One region of the Streptococcus marmotae genome, then DNA from elsewhere that is predicted to be linked to it. Evidence: predicted binding sites of a transcription regulator. Region 1 holds the regulator's gene; each other region holds the start of a gene.
The links. Region 1 encodes Rex, which represses fermentation and respiration genes when NADH is low (regulators of the CRP and FNR family bind a similar motif). Its sites were predicted from a motif close to TTGTGAANTANTTCACAA; they were not measured.
Positions count from the first base shown of each region.

Region 2: adhE (bifunctional acetaldehyde-CoA/alcohol dehydrogenase) is a predicted target of Rex. The motif match lies at 3,216-3,233, and genes of this name have one in related genera.
Region 3: A4H00_RS00250 (zinc-dependent alcohol dehydrogenase family protein) is a predicted target of Rex. The motif match lies at 4,213-4,230, and genes of this name have one in related genera.
Region 4: adhP (alcohol dehydrogenase AdhP) is a predicted target of Rex. The motif match lies at 2,851-2,868, and genes of this name have one in related genera.

Region 1 is NZ_CP015196.1:1,824,434-1,832,333, reverse strand. Features, by position in the region: gene yjbM (GTP diphosphokinase) at 1-71, opposite strand, end outside; gene A4H00_RS09070 (CYTH domain-containing protein) at 154-732, shown strand; gene A4H00_RS09065 (ribose-phosphate diphosphokinase) at 1,132-2,109, shown strand; gene A4H00_RS09060 (cysteine desulfurase family protein) at 2,119-3,240, shown strand; gene A4H00_RS09055 (DUF1831 domain-containing protein) at 3,240-3,593, shown strand; gene A4H00_RS09050 (DUF4649 family protein) at 3,590-3,805, shown strand; gene A4H00_RS09045 (redox-sensing transcriptional repressor Rex) at 3,904-4,542, shown strand; gene A4H00_RS09040 (gamma-glutamyl-gamma-aminobutyrate hydrolase family protein) at 4,547-5,239, shown strand; gene radC (RadC family protein) at 5,236-5,916, opposite strand; gene A4H00_RS09030 (class A sortase) at 5,970-6,716, opposite strand; gene gyrA (DNA gyrase subunit A) at 6,721-7,900, opposite strand, start outside.
Region 2 is NZ_CP015196.1:1,056,046-1,063,945, forward strand. Features, by position in the region: gene A4H00_RS05480 (ABC transporter permease) at 1-475, shown strand, start outside; partial or broken gene A4H00_RS05485 (ABC transporter permease) at 475-1,307, shown strand; gene A4H00_RS05490 (ABC transporter ATP-binding protein) at 1,304-2,161, shown strand; gene A4H00_RS05495 (ATP-binding cassette domain-containing protein) at 2,162-3,031, shown strand; gene adhE (bifunctional acetaldehyde-CoA/alcohol dehydrogenase) at 3,326-5,974, shown strand; gene A4H00_RS05505 (acetylxylan esterase) at 6,207-7,199, shown strand; gene A4H00_RS05510 (N-acetylmannosamine-6-phosphate 2-epimerase) at 7,292-7,900, shown strand, end outside.
Region 3 is NZ_CP015196.1:52,025-59,924, reverse strand. Features, by position in the region: gene A4H00_RS00275 (ABC transporter substrate-binding protein) at 1-379, shown strand, start outside; gene A4H00_RS00270 (branched-chain amino acid ABC transporter permease) at 526-1,413, shown strand; gene A4H00_RS00265 (branched-chain amino acid ABC transporter permease) at 1,416-2,366, shown strand; gene A4H00_RS00260 (ABC transporter ATP-binding protein) at 2,366-3,130, shown strand; gene A4H00_RS00255 (ABC transporter ATP-binding protein) at 3,130-3,840, shown strand; gene A4H00_RS00250 (zinc-dependent alcohol dehydrogenase family protein) at 4,244-5,305, shown strand; partial or broken gene A4H00_RS12390 (IS200/IS605 family transposase) at 5,563-5,674, shown strand; gene A4H00_RS00245 (hypothetical protein) at 5,938-6,495, opposite strand; gene A4H00_RS00240 (ATP-binding cassette domain-containing protein) at 6,808-7,900, shown strand, end outside.
Region 4 is NZ_CP015196.1:1,417,256-1,425,155, forward strand. Features, by position in the region: gene thrS (threonine--tRNA ligase) at 1-347, shown strand, start outside; gene A4H00_RS07155 (DUF3114 domain-containing protein) at 677-1,690, shown strand; gene adhP (alcohol dehydrogenase AdhP) at 1,809-2,825, opposite strand; tRNA gene A4H00_RS07165 (tRNA-Thr) at 2,954-3,026, shown strand; gene A4H00_RS07175 (CFI-box-CTERM domain-containing protein) at 3,469-3,888, opposite strand; gene A4H00_RS07180 (helicase-related protein) at 4,137-7,382, shown strand; gene A4H00_RS07185 (DUF4391 domain-containing protein) at 7,379-7,900, shown strand, end outside.

The DNA.
Region 1 (7,900 bases):
CGCAGTTTAATTTTTAATTCCCCAACCGCCTGAATATAAGGGTCTAGGAAGGCTTCCCAATTCATTTCCATACCTGCTCCTTTCTTGTCAAATACTAGTTTTTGTAATAGAATAACACAAGAACTATTATACCATACGAAAAGGTTTTATCCTATGAAAAAAAATCATTTAGAAATTGAATACAAAACGCTCCTGACGGCAGCCGAATTTCAACAATTACAGACAGAATTTACAGATGTTGCTCCTGTCCTTCAAACCAACTATTATATTGACACAGCAGATTTTAGCCTACGTCAACACCACTATTCCCTACGAATTCGCACCTTAGAAGACCGAGCAGAATTGACTCTTAAAATTCCACAAGACATCGGCAATCAGGAATACAACCAAGCCTTGCTACTTGAACACGCTCATCAACTGATTCAAAAGGTAGAGCTACCTGAAGGGGATATCTTGGACCTCATCACACAAACTGGAATTGCCCTTGAAGAGTTGATTGTTTGGGGAGATTTGACGACAAGACGCTATGAAAAAGTGACTCCTATTGGGCTGATGGCTCTTGATGAAAATAGCTATGCTGAGCAGACAGACTATGAATTAGAAGTCGAGGTAGAGGATGCTAGTCAAGGGAAAATGGCTTTTGAGGAGTATCTGAAACAGCGACAAATTGCCTTTAAATACGCTAAAAGCAAGGTTGCTCGGACAGCTGCCTGTCTGATGAGCAAGCCTTGAGTTCATAAACCAACGAATTCAAAAGAAATCTATCAGAATGTAGACAAACCTCACAATTCAGAAAAACATTACAATAATATTTAATTTTCTGTAGTTTTAAGGTTAGAAAATTTGCGAGCGTAGCGAGCACAATACCGCCACCTCCGCCGTGCTAAAAGTGGGAGTGAGACAAAAGTCGTGATTTCGTTGAAATCGATTATCCTCGCTCCTTTGTTTCTGGGCTCGGACTAAAATAATCCACTGGATTATTTTACTCCGAAGGAAGTCGCTGATGTCCGAAAGCACATGAGGATGGTGGCAATAAAAAGACTTTTTCTTCAAGCTGATCTATTTCTTTACTGAAAATTTTGGGATTTTCTGATAAAATAGAACTATCGAATAAAAGGAGTATTTCTGATCATGGTTCAACCGTATGGTGATAAACAAATTAAACTATTTTCTTTGAATTCCAACCGTGCAATTGCTGAAAAAATTGCTGAAGCATCCGGAATTCCACTTGGGAAAATGTCAACTCGACAATTCTCAGACGGAGAAATTCAAGTCAATATCGAAGAAAGTGTCCGTGGGGTGGATGTTTATATCATCCAATCAACTAGCTATCCTGTCAATAATCATCTTTGGGAATTATTGATTATGGTGGATGCATGTAAGCGTGCAAGTGCTCATTCTGTTACAGTCGTTATGCCTTATTTTGGCTATGCTCGTCAGGATCGTACAGCTGCTCCTCGTGAACCAATTACAGCAAAACTCGTTGCGAATATGCTGGTCAAAGCAGGTGTGGATCGTGTCTTGTCACTTGATTTACATGCTGTTCAGGTACAAGGTTTCTTTGATATTCCAGTCGACAATCTCTTTACTGTCCCACTATTTGCAGAGCATTATATGGAAAAAGGGCTGTGTGGTGAAGATGTTGTGATTGTGAGTCCTAAAAATTCTGGTATCAAGCGTGCTCGCAGCTTAGCAGAATACCTCAATTCTTCAATTGCTATTATCGACTATGCCCAAGACGATGCCGATCGTTCAGAAGGGTATATTATCGGAGATGTTGCTGGAAAAGCAGCTATCTTGATTGATGATATCTTAAACACTGGTCGTACCTTCTCAGAAGCAGCTCGAATTGTACAAGAAGGCGGAGCAACGGAGATTTATGCAGTTGCAAGTCACGGGTTATTTGCAGGTACTGCAGCAGAACTCTTAGATCAAGCCCCAATCAAGGAAGTACTCGTCACAGATTCTGTTGTAAGCAAAGAACAATTACCAAAAAATATTGCTTTTATTACCGCTAGTGAATTGATTGCAGACGCCATTATCCGCATTCACGAACGACGTCCAGTCAGTCCTCTCTTCGATTTTACAAATCCAAATACTGAAAACTAGGAGATTTCCTTGATTTATTTAGACAATGCAGCGACCACTTCCTTGTCGAAAGTTGCCCTTCAAACCTTCATGGATATTGCAACAGAATACTATGGTAACTCCTCTAGTATTCATTGGGCAGGACGAAAAGCAAACGCAATCCTCCGCCAAGCTCGAACAGATATTGCTCACATCCTAGACGCCAAACCGGAACAGATCATTTTTACCTCAGGGGGGTCAGAAGCTGATACCCTAGCTATCCAAGGTTATGCACTGGCAAATCAGCATAAGGGAAAACACCTCATTACAACCGCTATCGAGCACCATGCTGTCCTTCATACCATGGAGTATTTGCAGGAGCGGTTTGGCTTTGAGGTAACCTATATTCAGCCTATCAATCAAAGAATTTCCGCCCAGCAGGTGCAGGAAGCTCTGCGCCCAGACACTATTTTAGTTAGTGCCATGTATGCCAACAATGAGACTGGACTGTTGCTACCGATCAAAGAAATCGGCGAAATCCTTTCTCAACATCAAGCTATTTTTCATGTAGATGCTGTCCAAGCAATTGGAAAAGTCGCCATTTCACCGGAACAACTAGGAATCGATTTTCTCTCTGCTGCTGCCCATAAGTTTCATGGTCCAAAAGGGGTAGGCTTCCTCTATAGTCGTATCCCTAACTTTGACTCTCTGATTCACGGAGGACGTCAAGAGCAACAACACCGTGCAGGAACAGAAAATCTGGCAGGAATTGCAGCTATGGCAACAGCTTTAAAAGAACAAACAGAACAGCTAGAAGAACATTTCAACAGCGTCTCTGCTTTAAAAGATCACCTGATAAAAAATTTGGCGTCTTCTCATCATTATCTAAATGAAGCAGGACCGACACTTCCCTACGTTGTCAACATCGGTTTCCCCAATCAGCTTAATGAGCAAATGCTCATGCGCCTAGATCTCGCAGGTATCGCTGTTTCCAGCGGATCTGCCTGTACTGCTGGCGTGATTCAAAAGAGCCATGTCTTAGAAGCGCTATATGGAAAAGATTCACATCGCCTAAAGGAATCCATTCGGATTAGCTTCTCACCTGAAAATACCAAAGAGGAAGTGGACTTCCTCATCGACAAACTACATGAAATTATCGGAGGCATTTATTAATGGCTTTTACAACATCTGTAACGCTTAAAAACTGTGACTATACCTACTCTATTCACCCAGGTATCAAAAAATACACCTTGCGTGACAATACATTTGAACAGACTCAGGTTGGTAATTACCAATTAACACGTATGTTAGAAGAAATTCCCAACTCTAATCAAGGCTTTCTTCTAAAAATTATTATCAATAAAGATTTGACTGGTTTTAAAATCAATATTACAGACAAATCAGGTCTACATTTGGTCGATATTTTTAAAGCAGGTGGAAATACCGTTATCCAAGAAAAATTTTACTTCCTTATGGATAGCTTAGTTGACCGAGATATTTTCACAAAAGAAAGTACAAAAGCATGATTGAGCTGCGCTATCAAGATTCTTATCAGCAGATTCGCTCACAAACTTTTGAAAACTTTGAGGACCTACTGCTCTCTTTTTCAGGTTGCGTGACCCTTCCTGATCACCTAAAAGTACACTCAATCATTCAAGATGGTCGAGACTTAGGTTATCAAGGACCCATCGGCAATTTATATCGTTATCTCAAAACAATAGACCCGAATAATCACTAAAAAACAAGAATTTCTTCTTGTTTTTTCTGGTGTAATCTGTTGCATTTTTCACAAACTTTTACTAAAATAGAATTAATAATTAAAAGGAGTAAAAGATTGTGAAAAACGAAAAAAAATCCCCTATTCCCCGTGCCACTGCTAAGCGTTTATCAATCTATTACCGCATATTCAAACGATTTCATGCCGGAAATATTGAAAAAGCAAGTTCCAAAGAAATTGCAGAAGCTATCGGTATTGATTCTGCTACTGTTCGTCGTGATTTTTCTTACTTTGGTGAATTAGGACGCCGTGGATTTGGGTACGATGTCAAAAAATTAATGGATTTCTTCGCTGATATTTTGAATGATAATTCTATCACCAATGTGATGCTGGTTGGGGTCGGGAATATGGGGCGAGCACTCCTGCATTATCGCTTCCATGAGCGGAATAAAATGAAAATTGTCATGGCTTTTGAAGCAGATAATCACCCATCAGTTGGTACAATTGATGAAAATGTTCCAATCTATGGCATCTCAGAAATCGAAGAAAAGATAAAAGAAGCAAACGCTCAAACAGCTATCTTGACCGTACCAAGTACCAAGGCCCAAGAAGTTGCTAATGTCTTGGTCGCGGCTGGTGTTAAGGGAATCTTGAGTTTCTCACCCGTCAACTTATCTGTACCAAAAGATGTCGTCGTCCAGTATGTCGATTTGACCAGTGAATTACAAACCCTCCTTTATTTCATGAGAAAAGGATAATGTTATGAGTAAGCCAATTATCGGTATTTCAGCCAATGAATTTCTCAATACAACCGATGATACTGAGCCAGTTCTATCCTATGCTGCCACCACTTTTGTCAAAGCAATCGAATCTGCTGGAGGAATCCCTCTCATCCTGCCAATTGTCTCTGCTAATATGGCTCAAAGCTATATCAACATGATTGACAAGCTCATTTTGACTGGTGGACAGAATGTCCTTCCAAGTTACTATGGGCAAGAGCAGACCATTGACAGCGACAATTATCATAGCCAGCGTGATGACTTTGAACTTGCTTTGATTCAAGAAGCCATCAAACAGCAGAAGCCAATATTTGGTGTTTGTCGTGGGATGCAACTTTTTAATGTTGCCATGGGTGGTACCTTGCATCAATCCATCCCAAATCATTGGCAAACTACCATTTCTCATACACCTGTTCACTCAATTTACCTACAAGAAGAAAATCCACTGGCCACTGTCTATGGAAGACAACCGATGGTTAACTCTTTTCATAGACAGGCCTTAGATCAACTGGCTTCTGGTTTACAGGTGATTGGTCAAGCTGAAGATGGGACTATCGAAGCAACGATGATGACTGATAGAGCGCATTTCCTTGGCGTACAGTGGCATCCAGAACTTCTTTATTCTACTCGTACCGAAGAAAAAGCTTTGTTCGATTACCTCGTTAATGAATTTTAACAAAGCTCTCCTTCCTCACGAAAACTATAATAGGCTGATTTCGCCACAATCAAATGATCAAGTAAGACAAGTCCTAGCATCTCGCAGGACTTTTTTAGTGTCTCAGTAAATACCAGATCGTTTTTACTCGGCTGCACAGACCCAGAAGGGTGATTATGTACAACAATAATCGATGTAGCCATACATTTTACGGCATAATGCAAAATCTCCCTTGGTTCTGCAATACTTTTATTTACACTACCAATAAAAATAGTCTTTTGGCTAATAATTTTATTTTGTGTGTCAAGATAAAGAGCAACTAGATGTTCTTGCTTCTTATCGCCAATATCCTGCATCATTTTACGCCCTAATTTCTCACTTCCAAGCACACGATCTTGAAGTAAAATTTCTGACTGATTAATTCGCCGTCCCAACTCAATCATTGCCTTGATTTCTACAGCTTTAACACGACCAATGCCTGCTAATGTTTGCAATTCTTCAATAGACAAATCCCTTAAGGCAGCTAGATTTTCTAATTTGGCTAATAGATTATTTGATAGGATAGAAACTGGCTCTTTTTTTGTCCCCGTTCGGATAAAAATGGCTAATAATTCTTGATTGCTAAGACTTTCTGCGCCTACTTCCAATAAACGCTCCCGTGGTAATAGTGACTCTTCTTGAAACATAATTTGATACATATCTTCCTCCTCATTATATTTATTCGCAAAAAAGAAGGCATTTGCCTTCTTTTTTAAATTTGTACCTGATTATATTTTTTCTCAAAATGTTTCAAAATATCTTTTGGTGTCTCATTGTAAGGAACACTACTTTCTAGTTTTCCTTTGACAATGGTCCGCATGGTGGCTTCTAAATCCTCACAGGTCACAAGCGTAATCTCTGTTTGACCTTCCACATCATCAATAACCTCTACACTTTCAGGAGTCACCGACTGTACACTTGTCACAACATAGGTATAGACATTTTGCTTATCTGTCAAATAAATCTTCATACCTTCCTGTGCACGTTCAAGAGGTGAAAAGAGTGTTTCACTCGCTCCTGCTATTCCAAAAATATGATGACTAGCTAAGGAATAATTCCCCTGTCCCATTTCTTGGGTCTCTTTCATCGTTCCTGCCCCATACATCAAGGCAACATTTGATAAACCCTTAAAAATAGGGAGATTAACATTTAAATCAGGAATCGCAATTCCACCAATGACGGGGAGTTGCTGGGACTCCCATTGAGCTTTCAAAACAGCTTCTGTCGAGATGGATTGCACCTGCTCAAAATCAAAAGTTGTTTCTGCCTGCTTGTTCTTCTCGATATCTGCTTCTGTCACTTTAGTAACTTGGTAGCGATTGCTATTCCAAGCAATAATCATGTTGCGAATAGAAGTATTGAACATCAATGCGATTGCAATAAGGAAAAACATACCTGCTAATAAATTTCTCCAAATACCGCTTTTCTTTTTCTTACTAGAACGTCTACGATTACTCATAATCTTAATTTTCCTCTGAATCTTTAGAATCTGCAGCATCAACCAAAGCAAACGTCACAATACTTGCCTCATTATCTAATCTCATGACCTTTACCCCCATGGTTGCACGTCCTGTCTGTGAGATGTTGGCAACGTTTGTCCGAATAATGACTCCTGTATCTGTAATCACCATAATATCTTCATCGCCTGAAATGGTTGTTAAGCCAGCTAGATAACCATTTTTCTCTGCAACTTTAACAGTTTTAATTCCTTTACCGCCACGCCCTTTGGTTGGGTATTCTGAAGCTGGTGTTCGTTTTCCAAAACCATTTTCCGTCAGCACAAGAACTTCTTGGTCATCTGAGACAACTGCTGCTCCGACTAAGCAATCCCCTTCACGAAGCCGCATTCCCCGCACACCAGTCGCTATGCGACTCATATTGCGAACATCTGTCTCTGTGAACCGGACGGCATAACCGAATTTAGAACCCATGATAACATCTGTTTGCCCATCTGTCAAGAAAACGTTAATCAATTCATCATCTTCTTTTAAGTTCAGAGCCTTCAACCCATTTTGACGGATATTGCCAAATTCAGCAACGCTAGTCCGTTTGACAATTCCTTGACGAGTAGTAAAGAAGAGATAATGTCCTTCTTCTTGCTCCTTGGTAACGTTGATAATCGTCTGAATCGACTCATTTTCTTCTAACTTCAAGAGATTTACAACCGGCAATCCCTTTGCTGTGCGGCCGTATTCAGGAATTTCATAGCCTTTTAGACGATAGACACGCCCCTTGTTGGTAAAGAAGAGGAGACGGTCATGGGTACTAGTAGAAACCAATTCACGAACAAAGTCATCATCTTTGACCCCTGTTCCCTGAACACCACGTCCTCCACGTTTTTGAGCATGAAATTCATCCTGTGCAAGCCGTTTAATATACCCTTGATTGGATAGGGTAATTAACACATCTGTTTCCTCAATTAAATCTTCATCTTCAAGGGATAGGACTTCACCTACCATTAACTCTGTCCGACGAGGATCTGCATATTTGCGCTTGATTTCTTCTAGTTCATCTTTGATAATTTGTACAACCCGCTCTGGTTTGGCTAAAATATCTGCTAAATCAGCAATCAAGGCAATCAAATCATCGTATTCTGATTGGATCTTATCGCGTTCCAAGCCTGTCAAACGGCGAAGGCGCATA
Region 2 (7,900 bases), 770 kb from region 1:
TCCATTTATTGGGATGCACACCTTGGGGAAAGAAGGAGATATTGGCGATTTTCTAGCCCATTTTACCCTACCTTATCTTACCTTGGTGATGGCCTTTATGCCGGATTTGATCCGTTACATTCGGGCGTCGGCAATCGTGGAAGTGGACCAAGATTATGTGACGGTACAAGAAGCATTTCAGGCTAGTAAATGGGAAATTTTTGGAAAGCATATCGCGCGGAATGTTTTGATTCCAATTGTGACTCAGATTGGGATGGCTCTGCCCATGTTAGTCACGGGTGCCTTGATTACGGAGACAATCTATGCTTGGCCAGGCGTTGGCCCTTATTTGACAGCAGCCACACGGGCCTTGGACTACCCAGTAATCATGGCTGTCATGCTGTTTTCTGCTAGCTTGGTTATTTTTGGCAACCTCTTGTCTGATATTCTGTATTCGATTGTTGATCCACGGATTACTAGAGGAGGTGAATCGTAATGGTTTTTAAACAAGTAAAAGAGGAAATTCTTGCCTCTCCTCTCTATCTTTTTTCGGTTCTTTTCTTACTTATTTTAACGATTCTCTCCATAACGGCTCCGTTATTACCTTTGGATCCCAATTCGACAAATGTGAGTCAGATGAATCAAGCACCGAGCCTAGCCCATTTATTTGGGACAGATAATGTCGGAAGGGATTATTTTGCCCGTGTCTTATATGGTGGGCGGATTTCTCTCTTGGTAGGCGTGCTGTCGATGTTAGCTTCCGTTTTGATTGGCAGTATTATTGGAGTTGTAGCGGGGTATTTTGGTGGCATTTTAGATACGATTCTTATGCGGCTGGTGGATGTGCTGTCCTCGATTCCATGGTTGGTCTTGGTAATCGTTTTGAGTGTCTTTTTGAAACCGGGACTAACAACGATTATCATTGTTATTGGCGGCTTTTCTTGGATGCGGATTGCCCGCTTGATTCGAGCAGAGACCTTGTCGGCTAAAACGCATGATTATGTGGGCTATGCCCGCTTTATTGCTGTTAAGCCCTCAACCATTATCAGGCGACACATTTTGCCATCTATTCTACCGACTTTGATTGTGGCGGCTTCTGGCAGTATTTCTTCGGCTATTATGACAGAGTCGGCCTTGAGTTTTTTGGGAATCGGGATTCAACAACCGTTGGCATCTTGGGGAGCTTGCTGCAAAATGCTCAGTCTACCTTGCAAAGTTTGCCCCACATGGCTATTTTGCCGGGTTTGTTTATCTTGCTAACCATTTATTCGTTCAATAATATAGGTGATTTGATTCGTGATAGCTTGCAGAAGGAGACAGAAGGATGACAGATAGTATTCATTTAGAAAATTTGACGATTCAGACTCAGAAAGGCAAGCAGTTGCAGACTTTGGTCAAGAAAGTTTCTCTCACAGTACCCAAGGGGAAAATTCTTGGTATTGTCGGAGAGTCTGGTAGCGGAAAAAGCTTAACAGTCAAGTCGATGATGGGGATTCAGCCCAAGGATTTGCTGGTGCAATATGACCGCTTGGAATTTGAAGGCAAAGCGGTAGCGGACTATCAGCATTTGCCGATGGCCATGATTTTTCAAGACCCGATGACCTCTCTCAATCCACTGAGAAAAATCGGTTACCATTTAGACGAAATCATCAAACGTTTTAGTCCAACTGAATCAGCAGAGGGACGCAAGAAAAAGATGGTAGATATGCTAACTAAGGTCGGTATTTCTAACCCTGAGCAGCGTCTAAAGCAGTTTCCGTTTGAGTTTTCAGGTGGGATGCGGCAGCGGATTTTGATTGCGATGGCTTTGCTAGCTGAGCCGAAAGTCCTAATCGCTGATGAGCCGACGACAGCCCTAGATGTGACCATACAGGCGCAAATTTTGGCCCTGATTAAGCAGTTGCAAGAGAGTCTTGATTTGACAGTCATTATCGTGAGTCATGATTTTAGCGTGATTGCTGGCCTATGTGACCAGGTTAAGGTGATGCGGGAAGGCCAGATTGTGGAGGCTGGGACGGTGGACGATATTTTTGATAACCCTCTCCACCCCTACACCCAAGAGCTATTGCAGGCAGCACGGTTAGAGACAGGACCAACCAGTGATTTTCTCTCTCAGGAAAAAATCGATGGGCCACTAGTTGCGGTATCAGGGACACACTTTGTGAGACAAGGAGGATACTAAATGGGACAAGAAGCATTGATTGAGGTTCGGGATGTTCAAAAAGTCTATAGCAAGAAGAATTTACTCGGTAAAGAAACACGACAAGTTGCAGTAGATGGTGTGACCCTGACCTTATACAAGGGAGAAACTCTCGGTCTAGTGGGGGAATCTGGAAGTGGCAAATCTACCTTGTCTAAATTGATTTTAGGGTTAGAAAACCCAAGCAAGGGAGAGGTGGATTATGTGGGACTCAATCCAGATGATTTAGCCAATCAGGCGCTCCAGATTATCTACCAAGATCCATTTTCAGCCTTGAATCCCTACTTATCTGCCTTGGAATTGGTTAAGGAACCACTTTATAAACTTCCTAAAAAGGAAGCAGATGAACTAGCGCGTGCCATCCTAGAGAGAGTTGGAATTACTGGGGAGGCTATTCACAAACGACCAAAAGCTTTTAGTGGTGGTCAGCGTCAGCGGATCGGAATTGCTCGAGCGGTGGTGAATCGGCCCCAGTTTGTTGTCTGTGATGAGCCCACATCAGCCCTGGACGTCTCGATTCAAGCGCAGATTTTACAACTATTATCCGAATTGCAGGAAGAGTTTCACTTATCCTATCTTTTTATCTCGCATGATTTGAACGTCGTTCGGCATTTTGCCCAACGCATTGCTGTTCTTTATAAAGGTGTCTTGGTCGAACTAGCTCCTGCCGAACAATTATTTACCAATCCTCAACATCCGTATACGCAGTATTTATTGTCAGCCAATCTCCCTCTATCACCTAGTGAAGCAAGGAAGCAACTGCATCAGATTGCAAATAACATTCAGGATGTTGAGCTAGCATCAAGTGCCAAGTGGATAGAAATAGAAGCGAATCACTTTGTACGGAAGTAATAGATTAGTAAAATTTCATGATAAAATCAGGAAATAGACTATGAAAATCAGGAAAATGCAGCAAACATTTCCTGTTTTTTCATTTGTGAAACAAAAAAAGTTTTGAAAAACATTCACAATATCACCTTTGAAATCCTTAAATGATGGGATTTTTGACGGAGTATCACAAGGTTTATAAATTAATTTGTGAAATTTTTAACAAACTATTTACAAGAGGTATTTTTTAGTGTAGAATATATTTGTGAAAAAGTTAACAAACAAAAGTTAACAGAAAACAATTTGGAGGAATCATAGATGGTTGAGAAAACAGTATCACCAGAAGAAAGATTAGTAGAAGCTCGTGCACATGTTGATGGCCTTGTACAAAAAGGGTTGGCTGCCCTTGAGGAGTTTCGCAAATTGAATCAAGATCAAGTTGACTACATTGTTGCAAAAGCCTCTGTTGCAGCGCTGGATGCCCACGGAGAATTAGCGCTTCATGCCTTTGAAGAAACAGGGCGTGGTGTCTTTGAAGATAAGGCAACAAAAAACTTGTTTGCTTGTGAGCACGTTGTCAACAACATGCGCCATACAAAAACAGTTGGAATCATTGAAGAAGATGATGTCAATGGTTTGACCTTGATTGCAGAACCAGTGGGTGTCGTTTGTGGAATTACTCCAACAACGAATCCAACTTCAACAGCTATCTTTAAATCATTGATTGCTCTTAAAACTCGTAATCCAATCATTTTTGCCTTTCATCCATCTGCGCAAGAATCTTCAGCACATGCAGCTCAAATTGTTCGTGATGCAGCCATTGCAGCAGGTGCTCCTGAGAACTGTGTTCAATGGATTACTCTACCATCTATGGAAGCAACATCTGAGTTGATGAATCATGACGGCATTGCAACGATTCTTGCAACAGGTGGGAATGCCATGGTGCGCGCAGCCTACTCATGTGGAAAACCAGCTCTTGGGGTAGGTGCGGGGAATGTTCCTGCATACGTTGAAAAGACAGCTAATATTCGCCAGGCAGCTCATGACATTGTTATGTCTAAATCATTTGATAATGGAATGGTCTGTGCCTCTGAGCAAGCCGTGATTATTGACAAAGAAATCTACGATGAATTTGTCGCAGAATTCAAATCCTACCATACGTATTTTGTAAATAAAAAAGAAAAAGCCTTGCTAGAAGAGTTCTGTTTTGGGGCAAAAGCTAATAGTAAAAACTGTGCAGACGCAAAATTGAATGCGGATATTGTTGGAAAATCAGCAGTCTGGATTGCGGAGCAAGCAGGATTTAGCGTACCAGAAGGAACCAATATCCTCGCAGCAGAGTGTAAAGAAGTCGGAGAAAAAGAACCGCTAACACGCGAAAAATTATCTCCAGTTATCGCTGTTTTGAAATCAGAATCTCGTGAAGATGGAATTAACAAAGCACGCCAAATGGTAGAATTCCATGGACTTGGCCACTCTGCAGCGATCCACACAGCAGACGAAGAATTGACCAAAGAATTTGGGAAAGCCGTACGTGCTATTCGTGTTATCTGCAATTCTCCATCTACCTTCGGTGGAATCGGGGATGTTTACAATGCCTTCTTGCCATCCTTGACACTTGGTTGTGGTTCTTACGGACGCAACTCAGTCGGTGACAACGTAAGTGCTGTTAATCTCTTGAACATCAAAAAAGTAGGAAGACGTAGAAATAATATGCAATGGGTTAAAGTTCCTTCAAAAACATACTTCGAGCGCGATTCTATTCAGTACCTTCAAAAATGTCGCGATGTAGAACGAGTGATGATTATCACAGACCATGCCATGGTTGAACTTGGATTCTTGGACAGAATTCTCGAGCAACTTGAACTTCGTCGCAATAAGGTTGTGTACCAAATCTTTGCAGAGGTAGAACCTGATCCTGATATTTCAACAGTATACAAGGGTACAGAGTTGATGCGTAGCTTCAAACCAGATACCATTATCGCCCTTGGGGGAGGTTCTCCGATGGACGCTGCCAAGGTAATGTGGCTTTTCTATGAGCAACCAACGGTTGACTTCCATGACTTGGTTCAAAAATTCATGGATATTCGCAAACGCGCCTTCAAATTCCCAGAATTAGGCAAGAAAACCAAATTTGTCGCTATTCCAACGACATCTGGTACAGGTTCAGAAGTCACACCATTTGCGGTTATTTCTGATAAGGCTAATAATCGTAAGTACCCAATTGCAGACTATTCATTGACACCGACTGTAGCGATTGTAGATCCAGCGCTTGTCATGACAGTTCCAGGCTTTATTGCAGCCGATACAGGTATGGACGTCTTGACGCATGCGACAGAAGCCTACGTATCACAGATGGCTAATGACTACACAGATGGACTTGCGTTACAAGCGATAAAACTGGTCTTCCAAAATCTTGAAAGTTCTGTGAAGAATGCTGATTTTGAATCTCGTGAGAAGATGCACAATGCTTCTACCATTGCAGGGATGGCCTTTGCTAATGCCTTCCTAGGAATTTCTCACTCTATGGCCCATAAGATTGGTGGTAAATTCCACACTATCCATGGACGCACTAATGCTATTCTCTTGCCGTATGTCATTCGTTACAATGGTACTCGTCCAGCCAAGACTGCGACCTGGCCGAAGTACAATTACTACCGTGCAGACGAGAAATACCAAGATATTGCCAAAATGCTTGGCCTTCCAGCTTCTACACCAGAAGAAGGGGTAGCTTCTTATGCCAAAGCGGTTTATGAACTCGGTGAACGCATTGGTATCAAGATGAACTTCAAAGATCAAGGTATCGATGAAAAAGAATGGAAAGAAGCAGCGCGTGATTTGGCCTTCCTTGCTTATGAGGACCAATGTTCTCCTGCAAACCCACGTTTGCCAATGGTTGACCACATGCAAGAAATCATTGAAGACGCCTATTATGGCTACAAAGAACGCCCAGGACGTCTCAAATAATTCCATAGGATTCCCCAATAAAATACAGTAGCAGAGCGAAAAAATCTTTCGCTCTGCTATTTTTCTTCATGAAGAAAGTAGTTTCAAAATAACTACCTGTTTGGTGAAAAAAGGGGTTTTAAAAAGTATTTTCGGAACTACTTTCTTTTTGGCGTAAAAATATTGAAAATATTTAAAGAAGTGGTATACTAAATGTAAAGGCTTACATAAAACATAGAAAGGGATTAAAAAGATGAGAGATCCCCTAATAATGGAAGAAATGAAGACCTATCGTGGTCGTGATGAGGCTCCTGCGGATTTTGACGAATTTTGGAATCGTGCCATTGCAGAGTTGAAACTTCCTGTGGACTATCGACTGATTGAGAAAGATTTCGGCCTTCCGACAGTTGATTGCTACGAAATTCAATTTGACGGGACCAATGGTGGTAAGGTGTATGCTCGGATGGTTTTGCCAAAGGGAGCTGACCAATCTCCTGTGATTTTCCATTTTCATGGCTACATGGGTAGAGGATATGACTGGGCAGATATGTTGTCTTATACGACAGCAGGTTATGGGATTGTCTCCATGGATGTGCGTGGTCAGTCTGGTTACTCTCTTGATGGACCTCGAGATGTTCGAGGAAATACAGTCAAGGGGCAGATTATCCGCGGTGTAGTGGATGGTCCAGAACATCTTTTCTACAAGGATGTGTATTTGGATATTTATAGTTTGGTAGAGCTGGTGGCTGGTTTTGAGCGAGTTGATGAAACTCGTCTATCGAGCTATGGTGGTTCCCAAGGGGGTGCCTTAGCCCTTGTTGCGGCGGCTCTCAATCCACGGATTACAAATACCGTTGCGATTTATCCTTTCCTCTGTGATTTCAGACGGGTCTTGGAGATTGGCAATACCAGCGAGGCCTATGATGAGTTATTCCGCTATTTCAAATTCCATGATCCATTCCATGAGACAGAAGAAGAAGTCTTTGCAACGCTAGGCTATATTGATGTGAAAAATCTGGCACATCGGATTAAAGGCTCTGTCAAGATGATTACAGGTCTTGATGATGACGTCTGCTACCCAATCACGCAATTTGCCATGTATAACCGCTTGGAATGTGAAAAAGAATACCACCTCATGCCAGAATATGCTCACGAAGGAATGTTTGTTTATACGAATAACAAAGTATTTAACTGGCTCTGTGGCACACATTTTGAAAGCAAATCATTACTAACGGAATTTAAATAAAAGTGTTTCTTTTGGGGCAAATAAGGCTACGATAGCCTTGTTTTTACCAGCAAAAAGAAAGCGCTTTAAATCAAAAAGAAAAGGAGGAAGATATGGCAATACGATCAAAAGATGAACTGATAGCCCAGATAAAAGACGGAATCATTGTCTCCTGCCAAGCCCTTCCGCACGAACCTCTTTATACAGAAGAGGGAGGAGTCATGCCACTGCTCGCAAAAGCAGCAGAAGAAGGAGGCGCAGTTGGTATTCGTGCCAATAGCGTACGTGATATTAAGCAGATTCAGCAGGTAACCGATTTACCGATTATCGGTATTATCAAGCGAGACTATCCGCCGCAAGAACCTTTCATCACTGCTACGATGAAAGAAGTTGATGAGCTAGCAGTTCTTGGAATTGCGGTGATTGCACTTGATTGTACGAAACGGGAGCGTTACGATGGTTTGACTGTGGCAGAGTTCATTAGACGGGTCAAGGAAAAATACCCAGCTCAATTATTGATGGCAGATATTAGCACTTATGAAGAAGGCATGGCTGCTGTTGAGGCTGGTGTGGATTTCGTCGGAACAACCTTGTCAGGCTATACTGCTTATAGTCGACAAGAGGATGGTCCAGACCTTGAATTGATTCAGAAACTCTGCGACGCAGGAGTGGATGTGATTGCAGAAGGGAAAATTTATTACCCAGAAGAAGCAAAAATCATT
Region 3 (7,900 bases), 540 kb from region 1:
TGACTCACCATTGTTTGCAGAATTGGCAACAGCTTCAGCAGCCAACAAAGTTTACTACCTTTCTGCCTTTGTTCCGTCAGCAAGCGACCGTGCCAAAGGATTCCACGATGCGTATATGAAAGAATACGGTGAAGAGCCTTCAATGTTCTCAGCACTTGCTTATGACTCAGTTTATATGGCAGCAGAAGCATCAAAAGGAACTAAAAACTCTGTAGAAGTAAAAGATAAATTGGCTGCTTTGAAAGACTTTGACGGTGTAACTGGTAAAATGTCTATCGACAAAGACCACAACGTTGTAAAATCTGTTTACGTGGTGAGCTTGAAAGACGGTAAAGCAGACACAGTTGATACAGTATCTCTAGCAGAAACCGCTAAATAATCAATAATAGTCATTATTATTTACTGATACAAGCAAGGAGTCTAGGACGATTGTCCCAGACTCCATTGCCATGTATAGACAGTCAAAGAATAGCCCTGTATTAGGACAGGAGCTAGTATCAATTTTTTAGAAAGTTTGGTGAACACATGCTTCAACAACTGGTCAATGGTTTGATTTTAGGTTCTGTGTATGCCTTGTTGGCCTTGGGGTATACAATGGTATATGGAATTATCAAACTGATTAACTTCGCCCACGGGGATCTCTACATGATGGGAGCCTTTATGGGATATTATTTTTTAAATAAGCTAACCTTTATTTCAAATGGTGGTCTCCGCTTGTTCGTTGCCTTGATTGCTACCATGATTGGAACAGCAATTTTAGGCGTTGTAATTGAATTTTTAGCCTATCGACCGTTACGGAATTCAACTCGTATCGCAGCCTTGATTACAGCGATTGGCGTTTCCTTCTTCTTGGAATACATCATGGTTTATTTCTTCACCGCGGATGTCAAGCCTTTTCCGCAGGTCTTAGATGCAACAAAATTTAACCTTGGCCCTATTACCGTGGACAGTATCCAATTGATTATCTTGGGAGTGTCTCTCTTCTTGATGGTAGCCTTGCAGTTGATTGTTCAGAAAACAAAGATGGGGAAAGCCATGCGTGCTGTTTCTGTTGATAGCGATGCAGCACAGCTAATGGGAATCAATGTCAATCGTACGATTAGCTTTACTTTTGCGTTAGGGTCAGCCTTGGCAGGAGCAGCAGGGGTCTTACTCGGTTTATACTACAACCAGATTGAGCCACTTATGGGGATGACACCTGGTTTGAAAGCCTTCGTTGCTGCGGTTCTAGGCGGAATCGGAATTATTCCTGGTGCTGCGCTAGGTGGCTTTGTTATCGGAGTCATTGAAACCTTTACCTATGTTATTGGCTTAGATACCTTCCGTGATGCGATTGTCTACATTGTCTTGATTATCATTTTATTGGTAAGACCAAGTGGTATTCTTGGCAAAAACGTGAAAGAGAAGGTGTAATCATGGCAAGAAATCTAAAAGTAAATGCAATTTGGCTAGCTGTTTTACTAGCTGGTTTTGGAGTCATTCAAGGACTCGTTGCAACAGGTATCTTGAACTTCTACTATATCCAAGTAGTACAACAAATTGGGATTAACATCATCATGGCAGTCGGTTTGAACTTGATTGTTGGCTTTTCAGGTCAATTCTCACTTGGGCATGCTGGTTTTATGGCTATTGGTGCTTACTCAGTTGGTGTTCTCGGGAAAATGATGCCTAGCTATGCAGGTTTTGCTATTTCGCTACTCGTTGGAATGGTACTTGCAGGTGGAGTAGCCCTCTTGGTTGGTTTGCCAACTCTCCGTTTGAAAGGAGATTATCTAGCAATCGCAACGCTTGGTGTGGCAGAGATTATCCGTATTTTTATTATCAATGGTGGAAAAGTAACGAACGGCGCAGCTGGGATTATGGGAATTCCTCTCTTTACCAACTGGCAATTAGTCTATGCTTTTGTGGTGATTACAACGATTTTCACTGTGAACTTCCTACGTAGTCCTATGGGACGGACGGTTATTTCTGTCCGTGAAGACGAAATTGCAGCAGAATCTGTCGGGGTGAATCCTACTAAAATGAAGGTCATTGCCTTTGTCTTTGGTGCCATGACAGCAGCTATTGCGGGTGGTCTCCATGCAGGCTATGTTGGTACGATTGTACCAAAAGACTTTGCGTTCATGACCTCTGTCAATATTTTGATTATCATCGTATTGGGGGGACTTGGCTCTATTACGGGAACCTTTGTTGCAGCGATTGTCCTAGGCGTCTTAAATGTTTACCTCAAGAGCTATGCAAGTGTCAGCATGATTATCTACTCACTTGCCCTTATCTTGCTCATGATTTTCCGTCCAGGTGGTCTTTTAGGAACGAAGGAATTATCCTTTGCTCGATTCTTCAAGAAGAAGGAGGATGCGAACTAATGGCACTTCTTGATGTACAAAAATTAACCAAAAATTTCGGCGGTTTAACTGCTGTTGGTGATGTCACAATGGAATTACACGAGGGTGAATTGGTCGGCTTGATTGGACCAAATGGTGCAGGAAAGACAACCCTCTTTAATCTCTTGACAGGTGTCTACGAGCCCAGTGAAGGCACGATTAGTTTAGCAGGTACTACCTTAAATGGGAAGGCGCCTTCTAAAATTGCTTCTCTAGGATTGGGACGGACCTTCCAAAATATTCGACTGTTCAAAGATATGACGGTTTTGGAAAATGTCTTGATTGGCTTGAGCAATCATGGAAAAAGTCATGTCCTTGCCAGTTTTTTCCGCCTACCAGCCTTTTACAAGAATGAGGTAGCTCTACGTGAAAAAGCCATTGAACTCTTAAAAATCTTTGATTTGGATAAGGATGCAGATACCTTGGCCAAGAATCTTCCTTACGGACAACAACGCCGTTTGGAAATTGTACGTGCCTTAGCAACTAAACCCAAAATTCTCTTTCTTGATGAGCCAGCAGCAGGGATGAACCCACAGGAAACGGCTGAATTAACTCAATTGATTCGTAAAATCAAAAATGAGTTCAACATTACGATTATGCTGATTGAGCATGATATGAGCTTGGTCATGGAAGTTACAGAGAGAATCTATGTCTTGGAATATGGTCGCCTGATTGCACATGGCACACCAGAGGAAATCAAAACCAATAAACGTGTTATCGAAGCTTATCTAGGAGGTGAGGCCTAATGTCAATGTTAAAAGTGGAAAATTTGTCCGTCCATTACGGTGTCATCGAAGCAGTAAAAAATGTATCCTTTGAAGTCAATGAAGGAGAAGTGGTTACACTAATTGGTGCAAATGGTGCAGGCAAGACCTCTATCTTACGAACTATTTCAGGCTTGGTACGTCCATCTTCTGGGACGATTAGCTTTTTAGGAAATGAAATCCAACGTGTTCCAGCTCGTAAAATTGTAGCAGATGGCTTGTCTCAAGTGCCAGAGGGACGCCATGTTTTTGCAGGACTGACCGTTATGGAAAACTTGGAAATGGGTGCATTTTTGCGCAATAATCGCGAAGAAAACCAAGCTAACTTGAAAAAGATTTTCGCTCGTTTCCCACGTTTAGAAGAACGTAAGAATCAAGATGCAGCAACCCTTTCAGGAGGAGAGCAGCAAATGCTTGCGATGGGGCGTGCTCTCATGAGTCAACCAAAATTATTGCTCCTTGATGAGCCTTCTATGGGGCTTGCACCTATTTTCATTCAAGAAATTTTTGATATTATTCAAGATATTCAAAAACAAGGGACAACTGTGCTCTTGATTGAACAAAATGCCAACAAGGCGCTTTCTATTGCAGATCGAGGCTACGTCCTTGAAACAGGAAAGATTGTCTTATCGGGGACCGGTCAAGAGTTGCTCGCTTCTGATGAAGTTCGTAAAGCTTATCTCGGTGGCTAAGAGTGAAATGTGATAGTGATAAGAGGCTGAGACAAAGTGTCCAGCCTCGATTCTTTTATAGATGTAACAGTTTGACGCCTATCAATAGTTAGGGGAGTGACTATTGATACCTGAGCCTAGAAATTTGAAAGCAAGGATTGTCGGGTTTGTAGAATGTTGATAAATCAACATTCTACAAATCACGTCAACCTTGCGGGGGTGAGAGTAAACGAATCCAGTGGATTCGTTTAGCCAGAACCTAGAAATAAAGGAGTGAGGATAATCGATTTCTGCGAATACCGATTGAGTCTCACTCTCTTTTTGTTTTTGAAAAAAACTTTAAAATTTATAAGAAACCGCTTGCAAAAACAAAAAAATCATGCTATACTAACATGGTAAAAAGATTCACAAAAGGAGAAAGCTTATGAAAGCTTATACATATGTTAAACCAGGCGAAGCAGCCTTTGTTGATGTTGAAAAACCAGTGGTCCGCAAACCAACCGATGCTGTGGTTCGTATGTTGAAAACAACAATTTGTGGAACAGACCTTCATATCATCAAGGGAGATGTTCCAGTTGTTGAAAGTGGTCGGATTTTAGGTCACGAAGGTATTGCGATTGTCGAAGAAGTTGGTGAAGGTGTTACAAACTTCAAAAAAGGCGATAAAGTCTTAGTTTCTTGTGTCTGTGCATGTGGAAAATGTTACTATTGTCGTAAAGGGATTTATGCCCACTGTGAAGATGAAGGTGGATGGATTTTTGGTCACTTGATTGATGGTACACATGCAGAATATCTACGTGTACCGCATGCAGACAATACACTTTACCACACTCCAGAAGGTGTGTCAGATGAAGCTCTCGTTATGCTATCAGACATTCTTCCAACTGGTTATGAAATCGGTGTTATCAAAGGAAAAGTAGAGCCAGGCTGTACCGTTGCGATTATTGGTTCAGGACCTGTTGGTTTGGCAGCTCTTCTTACTGCACAATTCTATTCACCAGCGAAGATTATCATGGTGGATTTGGATGACAACCGTTTAGAGACTGCTCTTTCATTTGGTGCGACTCACAAAGTAAATTCTGCTGATACAGAAAAAGCAATTCAAGAAATCTTTGATTTAACAGATGGCCGTGGGGTTGACGTTGCCATTGAAGCAGTTGGTATCCCAGCAACATTTGACTTCTGTCAAAAGATTATCGCAATCGATGGTACAATTGCGAATGCCGGAGTACACGGTGTGCCTGTTCAATTTGATTTGGATCGTCTATGGATTCGCAACATTAACGTAACAACAGGCCTTGTTTCTACCAATACAACGCCACAATTGTTGAAGGCTATGGAATCTCATAAGATTGCTCCTGAAAAATTGGTTACTCACTACTTCAAACTCAGTGAAATCGAAGAAGCTTACAAGGTATTCTCAAAAGCTGCTGATCACCATGCCATTAAAGTCATTATCGAAAATGACATCTCACCAGAAGCGTAATGAAAGGGAGGGCACTAGTCTCTAAAAGTTAGAAAATATTTTAAAGCAAGGACTGCGCTCTGTATTGCACTGGCTCAGTCCTTTTAATTATGTGAGTTTTAGTCTGTATCGCTCCGAAAGGGTACACCTAAAAACTCTCCAAATGCGCTACAATAAAAGTGTTCAAGCCTACTACTGTAAAGCGAAAGGAGATACTAATATGGCACCAAAGGTAGATAGTTTATTGCGCACAAAATGGATGTGCTCCACCACATTGATTATACAGTTACAAGGGAGTAGAAATTATAGAAGGACATCTGGTGCCAGACGACGTTCACATGTTAGTCCCCTCTACGGATAACTGTATTCAGTTTCATGGGGGACTTAAAACGATACCATTCTTTTTAAGAAACGATGTTTGATAGTGTTCAACATAGCAGCCACCTCCTTAACTTTGGTTTAGCATAGAAAAAGAGAGTTTATTCTAAATAATGGGAATAAACTCTCTTAACTTAATGACATTGGATTTTCGACCTAGCTTCTTTTTTGTTTTTTAGCTTTTATATACCTCATAATAATATATCCCAATATAATAGAAATACGGGGGAGAATGTTTACAACAATATAGACAACAATATCTTTAAAAATTTCAATCATTGTTCTCTAATCCCTATCACTTTAGGGTAAAGCTTTGCACCTGAAATTTGTGTAGGTGGCTCATAGACTTGTTTCAATCTGACAATAACACCTCGGTCAGCGCTCAAATAAGCACCTCCGACACCGCCACCTATCGCTCCAATCATTCCTGCCACACTAGCACTTATATGTGGTATAGCTCCCAACAATAATCCCATAGCACCCCCGCCAGCAGCCACCATCGCAGACCATGTAATATTATTAATATAAACATCAGTCATTCCATTTCCTAAATTAACAACCTTATTTACTCCTTTTACACCTAGACGCTGAGCAAATATAGAACATATTTTTTGATATTGTTCTTTAGTGAATACATCTTGATTATATAAATTCTCAGCAGCTTTATGAACATCACTGTTAGAAAAATAGACAACATTTTCAACCGATTCAGTCGGCATGTATCCAACATTAGTGTTAGCTTCTTCGGCTAAAACAACAATAGGAACAATATTACTAGATAATAAAACAATGGCACTAGAAACCAAAAATGATTTTTTTAGCGTAGTGTTCATAAGACAGCCTCCTTATATCAATTAAATTTTTTCAATTTAATTGTAAAGCAAATTTTCCCAAAAAACAAGTCTGTTATTGAAAGCGTTTTTATGTTATAATAAGAAGATTGACGATGGGAATTCTACATAAAAATAGTATAAAAAAGCACTAAAGGGGAGTGGGACAAATCAGGATGAGCGCGACGCGCTTACCCTGGTCTGTCCCAGACTCATACATACGTTCTAGGTATAAAAAGCATAAAAATAATTGAAAAAACTTTTAAAAAAGTGTATAATAAAATCGAAAGAAAGCGGTTACAAAAGGAGGTTTTTATGTTAGATTTGAGAAATGTTCGCCTAGCTTATTCAGAAAAAGTCTTGCTAGAAACTACACATCTTCAGTTTCACAGAGGAAATCTCTATACAATTTATGGGAAATCAGGTGTCGGAAAATCCTCTCTGTTGAATAAGATTGGGCTAGTGGCAGCAAGTGATTCAGCGATGGAGTATTTTTTTGACGGTCAGCGAATTGACAGTGATAATCCTGCATTAACATCTCTGTTTATCGCCGAGGAGGTAGCTTTTGTATTTCAACAACAAAATCTTTTAAACGATTTAACGGTGAAGGAAAATTTACTGCTGCCCTTGCAATTTTATGCGGAGTCCGAGGCAAGTAAGGAACTACGGATTGAAACGATTTTAAAAGAAATGGGGATTGAAGACTTATTGGATCGCTATCCGGAAGATTTATCTGGTGGCGAGGAGCAGAGAGTTGCGATTGCCCGTGCCTTAGTTGCCGATAAGAACATCATTTTAGCAGATGAACCGACAAATTCTTTAGACGATGAAAATAAGTGGCTGGTTTGTTCACTCTTAGAGGATCTTGCTAGGAAGTTCAATAAAATTGTCATAGTGGTATCCCATGATCCAACTGTTATTGCAATCGGTGATGAGCAGCTTCATTTTCAAGATAAGCACCTCATTGGAGGAACAATCAGACAATCTATGGAAGAAGCAGGAGAGTGGCAAGCGAGGATACGGACGAAAGTTTCGATTCCCCTACAAAAGCATAGGAGACATCCCCTCCCACGGTTGCTATCTGCCTTTGTTTCACTAGTAGTAGCGATAGCTGTTGCGTCGTTTAATATCCAATCTTTATTTGCAAGTCGCTACCAATCTTTAGTGAGTCAATCTTTGGAAAATGGTTTCTTGGTAATTCATGATACGCTACAGTTGAATACCAAAAAAGTGATGGACGATTTTTTAAGTCTGACCAGTGAAGAAATAAATCAGATAAAGGATAGTGGCCAAATAGAATCTGTTCAGCCCTATATGGAATTTCCCAGTATTGGCATGACTGTTGAAAATGCTCGCGATTATCTAACAGCTGGACGAAGTACAGAGCCATCTGTAACGATTAATGGGC
Region 4 (7,900 bases), 410 kb from region 1:
ATAAAGGTGCCTTCCCAACTTGGCTTGCCCCAACTCAGGTCACCTTGATTCCTGTTTCTAATGAAAAACATGTGGACTACGCTTGGGAAGTCGCTAAAGAATTGCAAAATCATGGTGTACGTGCCGTTGTTGATGAGCGAAATGAAAAAATGCAGTACAAGATTCGCCAAAGTCAAACTGGTAAAATTCCATACCAATTGATTGTCGGAGATAAGGAAATGGAAGACCGTGCAGTTAACGTTCGTCGCTATGGACACAAGGAAACGCAGACAGTGAGTCTTGCAGACTTCAAAGAGCAAATCTTAGCAGATATTGCAAACTACTCCCGCGCCCCAAAAGATGCCTAGGTAGCGGAGCAACAATCGAACTTTCGAATCAATCGATTTTGTTGTGATACCCCACACAGTTGATGAAATCTTCAGCTATGTCTGAAATTCTGTTAGCATAGACAAAACAATAGGGGCTGAGAAAACTCAGTTCCTATTATTTTATAGCTCGTCATTTTTGGATACCCAATCGCTACTCAATGAAGTATAGTGAATTGAATAAAGGTTAGGACATCGTTCAGTCGCTTTGATGAACGCCAGTTCTATCTACAGCTCCTTGCTTTGTCCTATTCCTTTCTCAATCTACTATAACTCTATGAATAGTTTTTAGAATTGGAAAGGAGGAAATCATGTGGCAAATCTTATCGAAACGCAAGTGGGAATTTAGCCAGATAGGGCTGGAAGAACGCTACCGTATAGCAGGGCAATTTTTAGCTTTAAAGGCTCAAGGCTGGTCAGACCAAGTCCTGACTAAGCTAGTAGCCTCAAAATGGGATCTGGCAGACAGTCGGATTGGCTCAGCTTTGTTTCGTGAGCTGTGGCAGTTGGAAAAAAATTATTTGCCTCCTAGACAGCTCTTGGAGATTGTCATTGCTATCGTGGGAATGCCAGATGATGTGTCAGGAGAATTGGCTGAAAATCAAGCCCTAGTCGCTCGTTTTCATCCGAATCTTGCTCCTCATGATCCTTTTTGGTGGGACTTGTCCCATGTTGTTGATCAAACCTTTCCAGGAACGAGTATGGCAGAAAAAGACTTACTGGCAAGGAAAGTCCATCAACTGCGTTATGTTATCTCTAGTCAGCAGGCCGAGTATATCCGCCAGTATGTGAAAAAAGTGGGAGAAACAGATAGCCGTGCTCTTGCACGTTATCTGCGAAAAATCTATCCTTGGTGGTCTTGGAAGAAGGATTATACAATCGGAACGTCTGCTCGCTTGCATAACAAGCTCAAGTTTGAAAATGGTGAAAAGCGGTATCCGTCAGGCTATTCGTCCTTTAATATCAAGATTTTGATTCATTTTCATACGGAATTTATCCTTGACAGTAGAGGTAACTTTCTCAATGAAATGGATGCTCAGAAAGTAGATGAAATCGGGATTGTCAATGGGGCTAGTTTTAACTATGGTAAGGCTGGTAAACGCCACTGGGACTTGGATGTTGATACGGTTGGCCCTCATGATCCCGTTTTTCGAAATCAAGCTACCAAAGGCTTTCGAGCGCCCAATCGTAGCGGTAAATGTGAAGCTGATTATGACCGTAGCTATTTTAACCCGCAAGGATTGTATGCGGAAAATGCCCTATCCAACTATCAACAGACCAAGTTGGTTGTAAGAGAGTTTAAACGCATGATGAGGGGAGATTGAGACCAGAAAAAGATGGGACGATGCTGAAGAGCCTGGTAAGATGGATTCGATAACAACGCAACAACCGCCGAAGAAATTCTTCAGCGGTTGTTGCGTTGTATAAAGTATAGAAAATAAATTAGTGAGTGAAATCAAGTACCATCCGACCTTGAATCGTTCCTTCAGTCATTTCGTCAAAGATAGCAGGAGCGTCTTCGACTGGACGAGTTTGAACGACTGGGACAACGAGTCCTTCCGCCCCAAATTGGAAGGCTTCTTCGAGGTCTTTGCGAGTTCCGACAAGAGAGCCAACGACTTGAATGCCGTCAAGGACAGTCTTGACGATGCTGAGGTCCATCATTTCAGATGGAAGACCAACAGCTACGACACGGCCGCCAGCACGGACACTATCGATAGCTTGGTTAAAGGCAACTTTTGAGACAGCTGTTACAACAGCGGAGTGAGCACCGCCTGTTTTTTCTTGAATCAGACCAGCCACATCTTCTACCTCACGTCCGTTGATGACGATGTCGGCTCCGACCTGTTTCGCTAATTCTAATTTATCATTATTGATATCAATGGCGATAACATGGGCGTTGAAGACTTTCTTCGCATATTGAACAGCCAAGTTTCCAAGTCCACCTGCTCCAAAGAGAGCAATCCATTGACCTGGAGCGAGTTGAGCTTCTTTGATGGCTTTGTAAGTCGTTACGCCGGCACAAGTGATAGAGCTTGCTTGGGCTGGGTCGAGGTTTTCAGGAACTTTGACCGCATAGTCAGCAGTGACGATACATTGTTCAGCCATTCCTCCGTCAACAGAGTAACCAGCATTTTTCACCGTACGGCAAAGTGTTTCGCGACCTGTATTACAGTATTCGCAAGCACCACAACCTTCGAAGAACCAGGCTACACTAACACGATCGCCGACTTTCAAGCTTTTCACATCTGGAGCGATTTCTTTGACGATCCCAATTCCTTCATGTCCGAGGATACGACCAGGCACTTGCCCAAAGTCACCGTGAGCTACGTGAAGGTCTGTGTGGCAAACACCACAATATTCAATTTCAACGAGGGCTTCGCCAGCCTCTAGTGGACGCAGTTCTTTTTCGACAACTTCTACACCAGTAGATTCAGGATTTACAACAACAGCTTTCATAACGTTTCCTCCGATTTGTTTTGATATGTTCATTATATCACAAACTTTTCAAAAAGCAAGCGATTACAAAGGTTCTATTTTTTTATTACTTGACATGTAAAATAAAAGTGCTACAATATGACTGAAAAGCCGATTTAGCTCAGTTGGTAGAGCAACGCACTCGTAACGCGTAGGTCGTAGGTTCGAGCCCTATAATCGGCATCGTTTCTGATTCATTATGGAAATTATCGAATGGTACGATAGCGCTGAAAAATACCTCTTGGCAAAGGAAATGTTGGCGGATTTGCCGGAATGGTTTGGAATTTTAGAGAGGTGTGACAGTTGCTTTCGTGCTTCGACTGTGAGCAGGAAGTTCATAAAACTGGTTAAGAAATTAGTTCAAGATAATAATAAGAAAAAACAATACCGACAGATGAAGTCACTGAAAAAGTCAGAGTGATTGAAAATGAATCGAATCATCTCATACAAAAATGAAAAGCCGAATGATTGACACTTAGTCTCTTTTGAGAAAGTACCAATCATTCGGCTTTTATCGCATTATTTTTATCAAAAGACTGTTTCAGTAGACGCCAGACGCTCCAGACAGATTAGCCGATTTTCATCACAATCAGCTGCATTCTGTCTGTTTTTCCTGGCATCTGTCCTAATGGAGCAATTCTTTTTCAAGTGCCAGTGTATAGTTCTTATACAGTTGATGAGTTTCGGCGAATTTTCCTTCCTTGATGAGCGTGAGGCAAGGGAGAATCAAATCTTGGTAGATACTGTTGAGGAGCTCTGCCCTGCGGTCGGATTGTTGAATTATTTTGACAAGCTGAGGGGCGATTTGATAATAATGCTCAACATCTTTCTCGCCTTCTTCGAAGGTGAGAAGGTAGCGATCACGAAAATCTCGTAAGGCAGTTAGTTCCGCGCCTTCATCTGCCAATCCCATGTAATCTACGGTAGCAGTCGTCAAATAGCAGCCACCAGTTTCCCTAATCTCGTAGTAATCCACAGGATCTCCAAAGAATCCTGTCTTACTCTTGATATACTCTGTCGCTTCTCGCTTTGTATCAAAGGACATAATCACCTTGCCCTTGCGCAATACATCATAAGCAATCTATTATTCTCCTTTGGTGAAATAGCAAGGCCGTTGTAAACGATTCCAAAGAGAATGTCAAGGGGGAAAATAAGAAATAAAGGTTACTAATAGATTTTCCTTACATAACGGCCTATTATCCCCACTATTTCCCCTATTGGAGCGAAGAAAAAGGGTTAGTTTCTCTATTTTTTTGGTAAAATAAGAGTAGCAAACAATTATAGTTAGGAGGTGTGGATTTGGAAATTGATAATCGTTCTGTTCGCTTAGGTGATGAATTGAAAAAAGTTCTGCAGCCCAATAGTCGGGTGAAGATTGCAGCGGCAACTTTTTCCATGTTTGCTTATAAGGCTCTCAAAGAAGAGCTGGAGCAGATAGAAGAGTTGCAATTTATCTTTACCAATCCAACATTTGTCACGGACGGCAGCAAAAAGGAATTTCGTGAGTATGCGATTCCCAAGAAAAAACGGGAACATTCTGTCTTTGGTGCGGCCTATGAACTAAAGCTGATGAATGAGTTGACCCAGAAAGCTCTGGCACGTGAATGTGCAGACTGGGTGCGACGCAAGGTTCGGTTTAAGTCCATCAATGTTGACGAGGAAATCAACGATGGCCTTCGGATTGAGACAGAAAGGGAAACCTATGCTGTTGACCGCTTGAGAAACTTTGATATGAAAGAGTTGGGCTATGAAGCGTCTCGCTTTAAAATGACACGCAATCTCTACTCATCCCCGCAAAGTCAAGCCTACTTGCAGGAATTTGAAGAAAATTGGCAAGACGATGAGTATTTCCGTGATGTGACGGAGGAGATTTTGGACAATCTGAGTCTGGCCTATAAGGAGCAAACGCCTGAATTTCTCTACTATGTCATGCTCTACAATATCTTTAGTGAGTTTTTAGAAGATGTACAAGAAGACCACTTTCCAAATGAGGGGGTCAAATACCGTGAGAGCAAGGTCTGGAATCTGCTCTATGATTTCCAAAAAGATGCGGTTGTTTCCATTATTTCAAAATTAGAAAAGTACAATGGCTGTATTTTAGCGGACTCGGTGGGACTGGGGAAAACCTTTACTGCTCTAGCTGTCATGACCTACTATGCTTATCGTGGCAAGCGAATCTTGGTACTCTGTCCGAAAAAGCTGGAAAACAACTGGAATATGTACCGGCATGATTACAAGAACAATCCGATTTACGACCGCTATTTGCAGTATGATGTCCTTTATCATACGGATTTGAGCCGGGAGAAGGGACAGTCAAATGGGATCGATCTGGCCCTCAACCGTTGGGATACCTATGATTTAGTCGTCATTGATGAATCGCATAATTTCCGCAATGGTGGCAATGAGACGCAAGAAGATGGGCGGGAAAATCGCTACAACCGCTTGATGAATCGGATTATCAAAGAAGGGGTGCCGACCAAGGTTCTCATGCTATCCGCAACACCGGTGAATAATCGCTTCAATGATTTGAAAAATCAGATTGCCCTTGCTTATGAAGGCGATGTTGCAAAAATTGATGATAAGCTAGAGACCAAGTCTTCGATCAACGATATTTTCCGCTTGGCCCAGATGGAGTACAACAAATGGGCAGACTTACCAGCAGAAGAGCGGACAACCACGCGTCTCCTCGAGCGTTTGGATTTTGACTTTTTCAAGGTTTTAGATAGTGTCACCATCGCCAGAAGCCGCAAGCATATCCGAGAATTTTATGACAATCAGGCAATCGGTGATTTTCCAACTCGTCTCAAACCGAAAAACTACTATCCAAATCTGACAGTAGACGGGGAGAAGGTGACCTATAAAGAGATTTATGGCTTGCTGTCTCGTCTCAATCTTATGATTTATCAGCCGAGCTTTTACATCCATCCATCTAAGCTGGCCAAGTATGACCAGTCTGGCGGAAAAGGCTCCAATCTGACGCAAATCGGCCGTGAGCGTGGTATGCAAAAGCTGATGATGATCAATCTCTTGAAACGCTTGGAAAGTTCTGTCGAAGCCTTTCGCTATACGATGGTTGAGGTGGTCAAGGCCTACATTGACAAAACCTTGCAGGCGATTGAGCGGTTTGAGCAATCGGGTGCCCAAGGATTTATCGAGGAGTTCAATCCTGATGAGGCTGATTTTGACATGGAAGATAGCAATACGGACTACTTTGTCGGCAAGAAAATCCAAATCGCTCTTCAGGATATGGACTATCTAAGCTGGAAAGTGGAGCTGATGGAAGACGCTGCGATTCTTGCGGAAATGGAGCAGTTAATCCAGCAGATTTCCCCAGCAAATGATGCGAAACTCCAAGAGCTCTATAAGCTCATCGATGAGAAGATGGCACAGCCTATCAATGAGGGCAATCAAAAACTGATTATTTTCAGTGCCTTTGCGACGACCACCCACTATCTCTACCAGCATGTGAGTCGCTATGTGTCTAAAAAGTACGGCCTTCATACGGCTCAGATCTCAGGAGTGACAGGCTTTACGACGACTTTGCCGACCAAGCACAAGGATTTGAATTCCCTTTTGACCTATTTTTCACCCCGGTCCAAGTCCAAGGAACTTCTCTTTCCAGATGATGAGGGAGAAATTGACATTTTGATTGCGACCGATGTGATTTCAGAAGGGCAAAACTTACAGGATGCGGATATGCTGGTCAACTATGATATCCACTGGAATCCAGTCCGCATTATCCAGCGTTTTGGACGGATTGACCGGATTGGGAGCCGTAATACCTACATCCAGCTGGTCAACTTCTGGCCCAATATCGAGCTGGACGAGTATATCGATCTCAAATCGCGTGTGGAGACTCGGATGAAGATTTCTGTCTTGACCGCCACAGGAGATGACAATATCTTGTCAAGCGAGGAGCAGGATGAGACCAACTATCGGAAGAAACAGCTCGAACGCTTGAAAGAGGAAGTCGTGGACCTGGAAGACATGAGCGACGGGATTTCCATCATGGACTTGGGCTTTGAAGAGTACCGCATGGACATGCTGCGTTATCTAAAGGAACACCCAGACCTTGAGCGAGTGCCAAAGGGCTTGCAGACAGTGGTGAAAGCAAGTGACCAGCACCCAGAAGGGGTCATCTTTCTCTTGAAAAATGTCGCAGAGACCAAGGGACTCAGTCAGAAAAATCGTCTGCACCCTTACTATCTGGTCTACATGGCAGAGGCCGGTCAGGTGGTCATTCCTATCTCAGAAGTCAAAACGATGCTGGAAACCATGCGTGCCTTATGCAAGGGGAAAAAACAGCCAGATGATGACCTGGTCCAAGTCTTTAAGCAAGCTACCAATGATGGGCAGGAGATGTCGTCTTATTCGGACTTGCTCCAGCAAGCCATTGAGCAGCTGGTGGAAAGTGATGAGGCTTCCTTTATCGACTCTCTCTTTAGTGCTAGTCAGCTGGACTTTGGTAAGGGAATCGAGGGGATGGATGATTTTGAACTCATCTGTTTCTTTGTCGTCATTAAGGGAGGCGACCAATGATTACGCTACCCGAACGAACAAGACTGCCCCAGGAGCAGGTAGTCTATGAGCCCCACAAGCGGGGCAATAGTGCCTTTTTTGACCACTTAGAGCTATCGCCCAAGGACAGGCAGGAGCTCCGCAGGCAAATCGGAAAGCTCAGCATCACCCATCTCATCGATACAAAAACGACCAATATCCCGAGAGGGCAGCTGGTAGAGCAGCTGGTCGTCATACGAGTGAGCCTCTTGAGTACTCAGCTGGACAAGGACTTGCTGAAGCAGCTCGATATGCGTTTGAAATTCTATCCCCTCTTTGTCCTTGCCTATCCAGATGGACGAGAGGAGCTACTCATCCACTACAAGGAGGCACTGAGCCGTGAGGTGGACGGTCGCTACTTTCGGATAGAGAGGACCTTTACCAGTCAGGAGGAGTTGGAAGTCCGGTTTGAGGGGAGAAGTCTCGATGAGGTCTATGCTTGTCTTGTCAAGGATATTGGGCAAGAACAGCTGGTCGCAAAGAAGAGCCAAAACCTCAAG